DNA from 3 places in the Pseudoalteromonas sp. APC 3250 genome. Region 1 is predicted to be linked to each of the others. Evidence: predicted binding sites of a transcription regulator. Region 1 holds the regulator's gene; each other region holds the start of a gene.
The links. Region 1 encodes LexA, which represses DNA repair genes until DNA is damaged. Its sites were predicted from a motif close to TACTGTATNNNNATACAGTA; they were not measured.

Region 2: a site for LexA is predicted at 1,347-1,366, ahead of uvrD (DNA helicase II). Genes of this name have one in related genera too.
Region 3: a site for LexA is predicted at 1,879-1,898, ahead of QL986_RS02240 (SulA-like leucine-rich domain-containing protein). Genes of this name have one in related genera too.

What each region holds. Positions count from the first base shown of each region.
Region 1 covers NZ_JASDCM010000014.1:70,823-74,111, forward strand. The annotation lists gene coxB (cytochrome c oxidase subunit II) at 1-934, opposite strand, end outside; gene lexA (transcriptional repressor LexA) at 1,428-2,045, opposite strand; gene QL986_RS14110 (PaaI family thioesterase) at 2,244-2,687, shown strand; gene QL986_RS14115 (hypothetical protein) at 2,717-3,097, opposite strand.
Region 2 covers NZ_JASDCM010000008.1:5,459-8,747, forward strand. The annotation lists gene uvrD (DNA helicase II) at 1-1,282, opposite strand, end outside; gene QL986_RS10215 (hypothetical protein) at 1,598-1,822, shown strand; gene QL986_RS10220 (YacL family protein) at 1,936-2,304, shown strand; gene QL986_RS10225 (dUTP diphosphatase) at 2,357-2,983, shown strand; gene yrfG (GMP/IMP nucleotidase) at 2,985-3,289, opposite strand, start outside.
Region 3 covers NZ_JASDCM010000001.1:496,738-500,026, reverse strand. The annotation lists gene QL986_RS02255 (VC2046/SO_2500 family protein) at 1-320, shown strand, start outside; gene QL986_RS02250 (DUF6172 family protein) at 533-835, shown strand; gene QL986_RS02245 (YchJ family protein) at 903-1,379, opposite strand; gene QL986_RS02240 (SulA-like leucine-rich domain-containing protein) at 1,419-1,853, opposite strand; gene QL986_RS02235 (sel1 repeat family protein) at 2,176-2,637, opposite strand; gene QL986_RS02230 (NCS2 family permease) at 2,756-3,289, shown strand, end outside.

The sequences.
Region 1 (3,289 bases):
TTGGGCTGCCTTTAAGAGCCGGAAAAACACCCGGCAAGCCTAATCCTGTTGGCTGATGGCACGCCGCGCAGCTCGCCATATAAACCTGCTCACCAAGCGCCATCAGCTCTTCTTTTGGTACAACTTGGTCTAATAACGCAGCGTCTGCTTCAGCTGCTTTTTGCTTGGCTTGTTTAGCCTCTGCTAACCACGTTTTGAAGTCTTCTTCTGTTTTAACTTCTACCACAACAGGCATAAAACCATGATCTTTACCGCAAAGCTCTGCACACTGCCCACGGTAAGTACCAACCTCATTAATATTGGTCCATGTTTCGTTAATAAACCCAGGGTTTGCATCTTTTTTAACGGCAAAGTCAGGCACCCACCATGAGTGAATAACATCATCTGAAGTCATTAAAAAACGTACTTTTTGATTAATTGGTAGTACCAGCGGTTTATCGACCTCGAGCAAATAATTCGGGTTTTTATCAGCAAGGTTGGTTATTTCATTTTGAGGTGTAGCTAGCATGGAATAAAACTCAACGTCCTCCCCCATATACTCGTAATGCCACTTCCACTGTGAGCCTGTAATTTTAATGGTGAGATCAGCTTTGCTGGCATCCTCCATGGCAATTAAGGTTTTAGTCGCAGGAATGGCCATAACAATTAATATGACAAAAGGGATCGCAGTCCACAGTATTTCTACTTTGGTGCTTTCATGGAATTGGGCAGGGACAGCCCCTTTAGATTTGCGATGATGAATGAGTGCCCAAAACATAATGGCAAACACGATCACCCCAATCACACAACATATTAAAAAAATAGTCATGTGCAGTTGGTATACATTATTACTTATATCGGTTACGCCTTTACGCATATTATATTGGCTATTAGCAAGCACATTCTGCGAAAAAACAAACAATATAAGCCACAAGGAAGAACTCAGCTTACCCATGTGACGGCTCCTTTGATGCTATTGCTGACGCAAAGCGAAGAGGCATACGGCTTAAACGCCTATTCGTTATTTTTATTTTTTATAAGGGTGCTGGATTTAGTAAATGTGTGTTCTCAAAACGACTAAGCTGTGAGTTATTTTTATTCCAGCTCTTTAATAACTAGTTAAAAAATAAACAATAAGCAAGGTGAGTATGAAAAATAAACAAGGTGTATTTTTTAAAATGCGCAGCTAAAAAAATAGCAACTAGTCAGGCAATTAATCTAAGAGTCAGGTTTAGTAAGGGGTGTATTGAAATTACAGGATAGAAATATAAAAAATTGTTAACTTAAAAAAGCAGAGTAAATTTGTTTATTTATAAAGTATTTAGTGATTTTATTTATGATAGGAGAAGCACTTAACAACATATAGTCATACATTTGATAAGTTAGACATTGTGCTGCTAACAAACCCAGCGCCTAATCACTATTAAGCGCTAAATTATGCTTTAATACTACATCCAGTCAGCGTTACGAATAACACCTACCGCTAAGCCTTCAATATTGAACGACTCATTTTCTAAATCGACCTCAATAGCTGAAAACTCATCATTTTCAGCATGTAAGAGTACTTTTCTGCCCGCTTTTTCTAAACGCTTCACGGTTACATCGTCGTCAACACGGGCAACAATAACTTGTCCATTTTCGGCAACTTGGGTTTTATGCACAGCAAGTAAATCACCATCCATAATACCAATGTCTTTCATACTCATACCGTTAACACGCAATAAAAAATCGGCCGCAGGTTTAAACATTAAAGGGTCAATTTTACAGTGGCTTTCTACATGCTGTTGCGCCAATATTGGCTCACCGGCAGCAACCCTGCCAATTAAAGGCAAGCCCAACTGCTCTGGCTCCTCTTCTTCAACAAGCTGAATGCCCCGACTCGCGCCTGGCTTCATTTTAATAACACCTTTTTTGGCCAGTGCTTTTAAGTGTTCTTCTGCAGCATTCGCACTTTTAAAACCCAGTGTTTGTGCAATTTCGGCACGTGTAGGAGGCATACCAGTGTCTTTAATAAACACTTTAATGAGTTCGAGTATTTGCGCTTGGCGTTTCGTTAATGGTCGCATACAACTGGTTTTCCATACAGTACAATTAACTGTGAGTATATACAGTTATTTAAAAATCGCAAATATAAATTAATGCCTTATATGCCGTTATCATCAAACAATAACCTACTTTAAAAGCAGGGTGATAAATGTAATTATTAGCAACGCATTATCATATTAATAAATTTTAATTCTCAATTACTTATCCAAGGAGCTAGCATGAGTATTTGGCATCAACCGATTACATTAGAGTTTTGTAAGCAATTAGATCAAGGTATTACAGGCCAAGGGACACTCATGAAAACCATGGGAATAGAGATCAGTGAAATTGGTGATGACTACTTAGTGGCAACTATGCCGGCAATTCCAGAGCATCATAACCCTATGGGTATCGTTCATGGGGGTGCAAATGTGGTGCTTGCTGAAACAGTAGCAAGTTATGCCGCTAATTTTGTGGTTGATTTCAATCGATTTTATTGTGTTGGCCAAGAAATCAGTGCAAGTCATTTAAAGGCATCACGCAATGGCACATTAACGGCCACAGCGAGAGCTTATCATATCGGCAAGCGCAGCTCGGTTTGGGATATTAAAATAACCAATAGCCGCAATGAGCTTTGCTGCGTATCACGTATGACCGCAGCCGTAGTTGAGCGAAAAGGCTAGTAAGTCAATTAACCAAGGTTGAAGTTAAATTACTTTTCGAGAGGGTAAATAGTAATTTCTACGCCTGCACCAATTGCAGATATACGTAACAAGGTATCTGCATGTAAGGCTTGGTTAAAGCATTTTGGCGAAGTGCCAGACTCAAACCCAATATCGAAAGTTCTGCGTGAACAACTCAACCATTGCTTTAATGCATTGCGTGAACACGACTCGATTAACTCACACAAGTGATTAATCGCTTTATCTGGCGTGGTTATTTCACCTGCAACCTCAATGCGAGCAAGTTGACGGTATTCGTCTTTATCATAATGTAAAATAGTTGCGACCTTTTTTAAATCAGCAACTAATACGCTAATATCTTGCTTTGACTCAAGCTCTAGATCTACATTTAAAAATTGAATTTCCGACATTATCTCGTTTTTACCCTCTATTAATTTCATTGCAAACTTTAACGCAGTTTTACCGTTATACCAAATCAACAACGCAGGAATCACCTCATTAACGCATTTTTAGCGTTAGCCTCTGAATATTGCCCACTATTTACTCCTCAAAAACGCCCTCTACAAAATACGCAAATTAAAATTAAAGCATGCCGGCGGCAG
Region 2 (3,289 bases), on a different contig from region 1:
CGCAGTCACGTATATGGCTTAATGTTTTATCGCCAATGCCGCGGGCGGGCGTATTAATAACACGCTCAAATGCCGCATCATCTTGGCGGTTACCCACTAAGCGTAAGTATGAAAGAGCATCTTTAATTTCTTGGCGTTCGAAGAATCGCATACCGCCATAAATTCGGTATTTTAAACCTTCTTGTAGCATTGCTTCTTCAAGTACCCGCGATTGCGCATTACTACGATATAAAATAGCCGCATCTTGAAGTGCATTACCCGCATTAAGCCAGCTACGTAATTTGCTACTCACAAAGCGCGCTTCATCTAGCTCATTAAAAGCAGCATAAATAGAAATAGGTTCACCGTCGTTACCATCGGTCCATAAACTTTTACCCATTCGCTCGGAGTTATTTTGAATTAACGCGTTTGAGGCTTTAAGAATAGTGGCAGTCGAGCGATAGTTTTGCTCAAGGCGAATCGTCTCTGCATCAAAATCGGTTAAAAAGCGTTTAATGTTTTCTATTTTTGCGCCGCGCCAACCATAAATACTTTGGTCATCATCACCTACAATCATGATGCTGCTGGTATCGCCCGCAAGTAATTTTAACCATGCATACTGAATAGTATTGGTATCTTGAAACTCGTCTACGAGCATGTGCGCAAAGCGCTGCTGATAATGACGCAGCAAGGTTGGGTTATTTTTAAGAACCTCATAGCTACGTAGTAATATTTCAGCAAAATCAACTAGGCCCGCTCTATCACAAGCTTCTTGATAGGCGGCATAAACGCGCAGCATCATTTGCTCGTTAATATCGTATGCCTGAATATCTTTAGGGCGCAGAGCTTCATCTTTTTTAGCGCTTATGTACCAACCAAACTGCTTTGCCGGCCATTTTTTATCATCAATATTCATCGATTTTAATAAGCGCTTGATCATACGAAGCTGATCGTCAGAGTCTAAAATTTGAAAGGCTTCTGGTAAGTTTGCTTCACGGTGATGTGCACGCAAAATTCGGTGCGATAAACCATGGAAAGTACCAATCCACATGCCCCCTACAGGGGCTTTTAATGTTTCTTCAACCCGTGAGCGCATTTCTTTAGCGGCTTTATTAGTAAAGGTTACCGCAAAAATACTATAGGCAGAGGCTTGCTCTACTTGCATTAACCAGGCAATACGATGAACCAATACTCGAGTTTTACCTGAACCTGCTCCTGCTAATACCAGCATGTTTTGTAATGGCGCTGCAACGGCATCGCGTTGTTTATCATTTAAGCCATCGAGTAATTCTGAAACGTCCATCGTTACGCCTTTTTAATCAATAATGAGAGCAGTATAACAGGTGTTTTTGTTAGGCTAAATAAAATACTGTTTTTATAAACAGCTATTTATAAAATACGTATTTAAGTTGTTGAATAGTTAACAGTATAAACTGAGCAAGTAACTAAAATAGCTATTTAAAATTGCTAATTTGACTTATTTTTGGCAAAAAATACTAAAATGATAAATTCGTAATAATTTAACTGTATGATTTGTAAGCCTTAATAAATTGGCATAAAGTGTGTAAGTATAAATAATAAGTACAAATACAAAATTAATTAAACTACAGAGGTTAGTATGTCTCAACAAGGTTCTGGCGGTAACGTAATCGCAGCATTATGTAATATTTTTTTCCCCGGTTTAGGGCAGTTGGTGCAGGGCCGCATTTTAGCGGCACTTGTTTTTGCAATTCTGGTTTTTGGCGGTTATGCGTTATGGTTTTTAGTTGTTCCAGCCATTATTGGAGCCGTATTCCATTTATGGGCAATTATTGATGCTGCCCGCTATCGCTCAGGCGGTTAGCTATAGTGAGCATACTTTAATAGCGCCTTATGGCGCTATTTTTGTATCTGGCTTTCATTATTCATAGCTGATTAGGTTATAATCTGTTGTATTAGCAGTACTGGAATAAAGTTATGGAATACCAATTCATTCGCGATCCTATTAGTGGGTTAAGAATTAAAATTAGCAGCGAGCACGCGATTATAGGCCGCTGGTTAAATGAAGAAATAGGCAAAGATAAAGTGGCGATGGTGCAGGCACTTATTAGCTCGGTGAGTTCAAGCTTTGAGCCGGTAACACTTAAAGGCCAAGAAATTGATCTGATCCTTTCTAAAGATGAAGCATTATTCGAAGCACATGCGCTGCATCAAGATAACGAAGATATATTAGCCTACCAAGATGACGAACTCATGCTGGAAGAGAATGATTTAAGCAGTGGTTGTGGTTTTGAAGACTTTGTTGACCTGATCAACTCGTGGCATGAGTTTTCGGCTGGTCGTTAAGTTATATTATCTGTATTATTACCCTAATTATAAATCCAACAGTGGAACCAATATGTCTGCGAATTTAAACAAACTAGTTGTTATGCTAGAAATGCAAAATGCCATGAATACCAAAGTACATGAGCAATGGTTTAGTCAAGGCTTTGAATGGTATAGAGCTATTTGGGTTGAATGTGCAGAAATGCTGGATCATTACGGTTGGAAATGGTGGAAAAAACAAACGCCAGATACTGAACAAGTAATTTTAGAGCTGGTTGATATTTTTCATTTTGGTTTATCGCTACGTATCGACGGTGAGACCAGCTACGAGCAAATAGCAACACAGCTACAAACTCAAATGAGCGCCCCACAGCAAGGTGATGATTTTAAACAAACGCTTGAATTATTAGCAGCCAGTGCGGTTGCCAATAAAACCTTTAACGCGGCTGCTTTTGCCGGTTGTATGGCACAAATCGGTATGGATATTGATGATTTATATCGTGGCTATGTGGGTAAAAATACGCTGAACTTCTTCCGTCAGGATCATGGTTACAAAGAGGGTAGCTACATTAAAGTGTGGCATGGCAAAGAAGATAACGAACACTTAGTTGAAGTAGTTAAAAGCCTTGATACTGAGCATGTAGATTTTGCAAAACAGGTATATCAAGGCTTAGTAGCGCGTTACCCTCAGGGCGAATAAGCTAAATAAGCTTACGGTAATCGGTGACACTTAAGTAATCGGTTATATCGTTATGTGGTTGCTGGCTATTCGGGTTAGCAACCGCAAGTAAATGCTCAATGCCGTATTCTCGTGCGGCATTTAATACCGGTAAGCTGTCATCTACAAATAATGTGCGGCGTTTATCAAACCCTAAATCCCCTTGAACCTTGTGCCATAAACTTTGTTGCTCTTTACTTACCCCATATTCATGCGTTGACACCACCCCGTCTAAGTAGTTATCAATGGCGGTATGTTCAAATTTAAGCATTACGCATTCTGGATGAG
Region 3 (3,289 bases), on a different contig from region 1:
GTCCAAAGCAGCCATTAGCGCCAGATACCTTTAATATGTTAATTGGTAAAAATAACACAGAGCTTTTAGCAAAAATGGGAAGCGCTGTAGGGATGAGTGATATAAAGTTAACTCAGTGCTTAAAGCCTGAGCCATTTAATATTCGTGATGATAAAAACCACATTCCATTGACTGTCATTGATAACTGTGAATTAGCGGTACGTCGACGAATTCAAAATACCAACATCGAGCTATCAAACCCTCAAATGGATGCGGTGGCATTTTATGATGATTTACAAAATGAAGCTATCCACCAGCCATTACATTTGTTTAGTGCCTAATTATATGTGTTCAATTGCTGCTTTATACATGCCATTTGATTGTAATAAACTGTGTTTATAATAGAAAGTAACTATTGGTTTTATAAGTGCTTTATTTTAATAACTGATTTAATATAAAAAAAGCATCCAAAATTTAAATGCAATTGCTATAATGGCGCAAATGGTATGACATTAAATGCCATTATCATTAAACCAAGGTAATTAGGAACGTAATGAAGAAAACATTCACGCTGAATCATGAGAAAATCAAATACCCTCGTATGGTTGATGCTGCAAAGCATGAAGTGAAAAAATATTTGAAAAGAGAACGTAATAAAACTTTACCTATTGATGCCGACTACTGGGCATTTGATTGTAAGTTTGGTAACACGGCTGAAGAAGCGCAAGTGGTTCACGTTGCTGAAATTAACAATCACATCAGTGAAATTGAAAAGCAAGGTTTAACTTCTTTTTACTTAGAGATTTTAGCAAGACCTGCACAGCGTCAAGATTTCGATGAAGATGATGGCGAATAAAACGCTAATTTGCGTTTAGTGTAGTTTTTGAAAATGGGCCTTGTGGCCCATTTTTTGTAGCTGTTATTTATACACTATGACATTTTTTGTATTTTTTATTACTGCCACAAGGGCACGTATCATTGCGTTTTACTTTAATATCGGCAACCGGTGTAATCTCACCATCAAGGTATCGCCATTGCCCATCTTCTTTAATAAACCTTGAATTTTCTGCCAACTGGCAATATAAATCTTGATAAAAGTAGTGAGCTTTAAATGTAACAAATCCTGTTTCATCATTATAACCAGAGTCTAATACGGTTAAGTTTATAAAACGGCAACTATTTGCAAAATCTTTAATTTCTGAAATTGAATTTTCAGCTTGTTTTTCTTTTGCATAACTTTCACGAACAAAAACCGCGTTTTTAACAGCATAAGCACTGTAGCGTGCACGCATAAGTTGCTCTGGTGTGTGTGGCTGTTTGGTTTTTAAATGAAAAGGCTCGCAGCAATCAGCATAAGGTTGCTGACTGCCACAAAAACATAATAGGGCGTTAGAAGTCATGATAAATGTACTGTGTATTAAAACGCTAGTTTATCAAGCTTATTGCGTAAGTGAAATCTCAGGGTGAGCGCTTTTTTTGCTAAAGCAATACAACTTAGTGCGCGTATGGCTCAAGTTTAATGATAACTGCGACAGTTGTTGGTTATTTATTATGTCAGTCCAGGTGATCACCGCGGCAAAATTTCCATTGTGAAGTGCAGAACTTAAAACATACTCTAAATTAACTAAATGCTTTTGACGAATAACCAGTAATTTACTGGTATCAATTGAGCATGAATCAAGTAGCGCTTTGCTCGGTACGTTATCGGGTGCTATTAACAGTGTCCATGCGTTTAGGCTGTTGTATTGGTGTAATACTTTTAATAACTCAAACGTTGCTGAAATTTCATCTTCAATTTGTACAACGTTAACACAATCTGATTGGTCATCTTGCTGGTAGCTTTTAACTGTTCTTACGGTAATTGGCTGTAACATAATCTTCTCACTCACTGGGTTTTTATACAGTACATTCATACAGTAGTTTATACAGTTGTTTGGTGCAAGTGTTTTTTGCTATTTTTTTGTACAGTTATTCATCTTAAAACGCGACAGTTACTATAAATATATAAATAATCTATATATAACAATGGTTTAATTTTTATTGAAAGTTAATGCCCACAGAATTAATTTTAAGGCTGGGAGCAAATAAATACAGATGAACAGGGGGTATACAGTAGTTTAAATTAATTAAGCGTGCTTGTTTTGGCTATAAACGCTTAATTAATTTACAGATGAAATGAGTTTTAGGGCAGTGAAATTATTTTTCGCTACTAGAGGGGATCAAATGTGAAAATTGTAACTGGTGAATTTGTTCATACAGGCTGGCTGCGTAGCATTGAGCATCTTTAAGTCGTTTGGTACTAATATGTTTTCGTATATCGCTCATTGCTTCTATGGCGGGTTCATAGCCTTGACTACTGGCTAAGCTAAGCCACGCAGCACCATGAAATACACTTTGCGGCACACCTTGTCCTTTTATAAAAAACAGCCCTAAATAAAACTGCGCGCGATAATTTCCTGCCATTGCTGCCAAACGCATCCATTTTGCGGCTAAGGCGCCTTGTTCATTTTTAAGGTAATAAAGGGCTTTATTTAATGTGTCTTGATCGGTGTTTTTAGAGCTCGCAGGGAGATTTGCATCGCTTGGTTGCGTTACAAAAGAAAGAATGTTGTCTAATTGTTGCTCTAAGTCTTGGCCACTTGGTGTCGTTTTGATCATGCTACTTCGTTTGTTATTTTAATCACTTAGCTAGTTTAGTATATAGCAAGGTAAAATGTCCTGTAAAAAGTTATTTTTATGCTAAAATCTCGCCACTTTTTACAACCACAAGTTTATTATGCTCGAAGCCTTATTCAAAATCCGTGCAAATGATTCTTCGGTTCGCCGTGAATGTATTGCCGGTATGACTACATTTATTACGATGGTTTATATCGTATTCGTAAACCCAGCTATGCTTGCTGAAGCGGGTATGGACCAAGGTGCTGCCTTTGTTGCCACCTGTATTGCTGCTGCAATAGGGTGTTTTATTATGGGTTTGTGGGCCAATTATCCACTGGCATTGGCACCGGGTATGGGATTAAATGCATTTTTTACCTATGGTGTTGTATTAGGTATGGGTTATAGCTGGCAAGCTGCGTTGGGCGCGGTATTTATGTCAGGGTGTATATTTTTAATTCTAAGCTTATTTAAGGTGCGAGAGTGGATTATTAATGCAATCCCTCTGGTGCTCAAGCAAGCAATAGCAACGGGTATTGGCGCATTTTTAGCTCTCATCGCACTTAAAAGTGCCGGTATTATTGTATCAAGTCCTGCAACACTGGTGCAGTTGGGTGATATTACCTCGCCTGGTCCTTTATTGGCTATTTTCAGC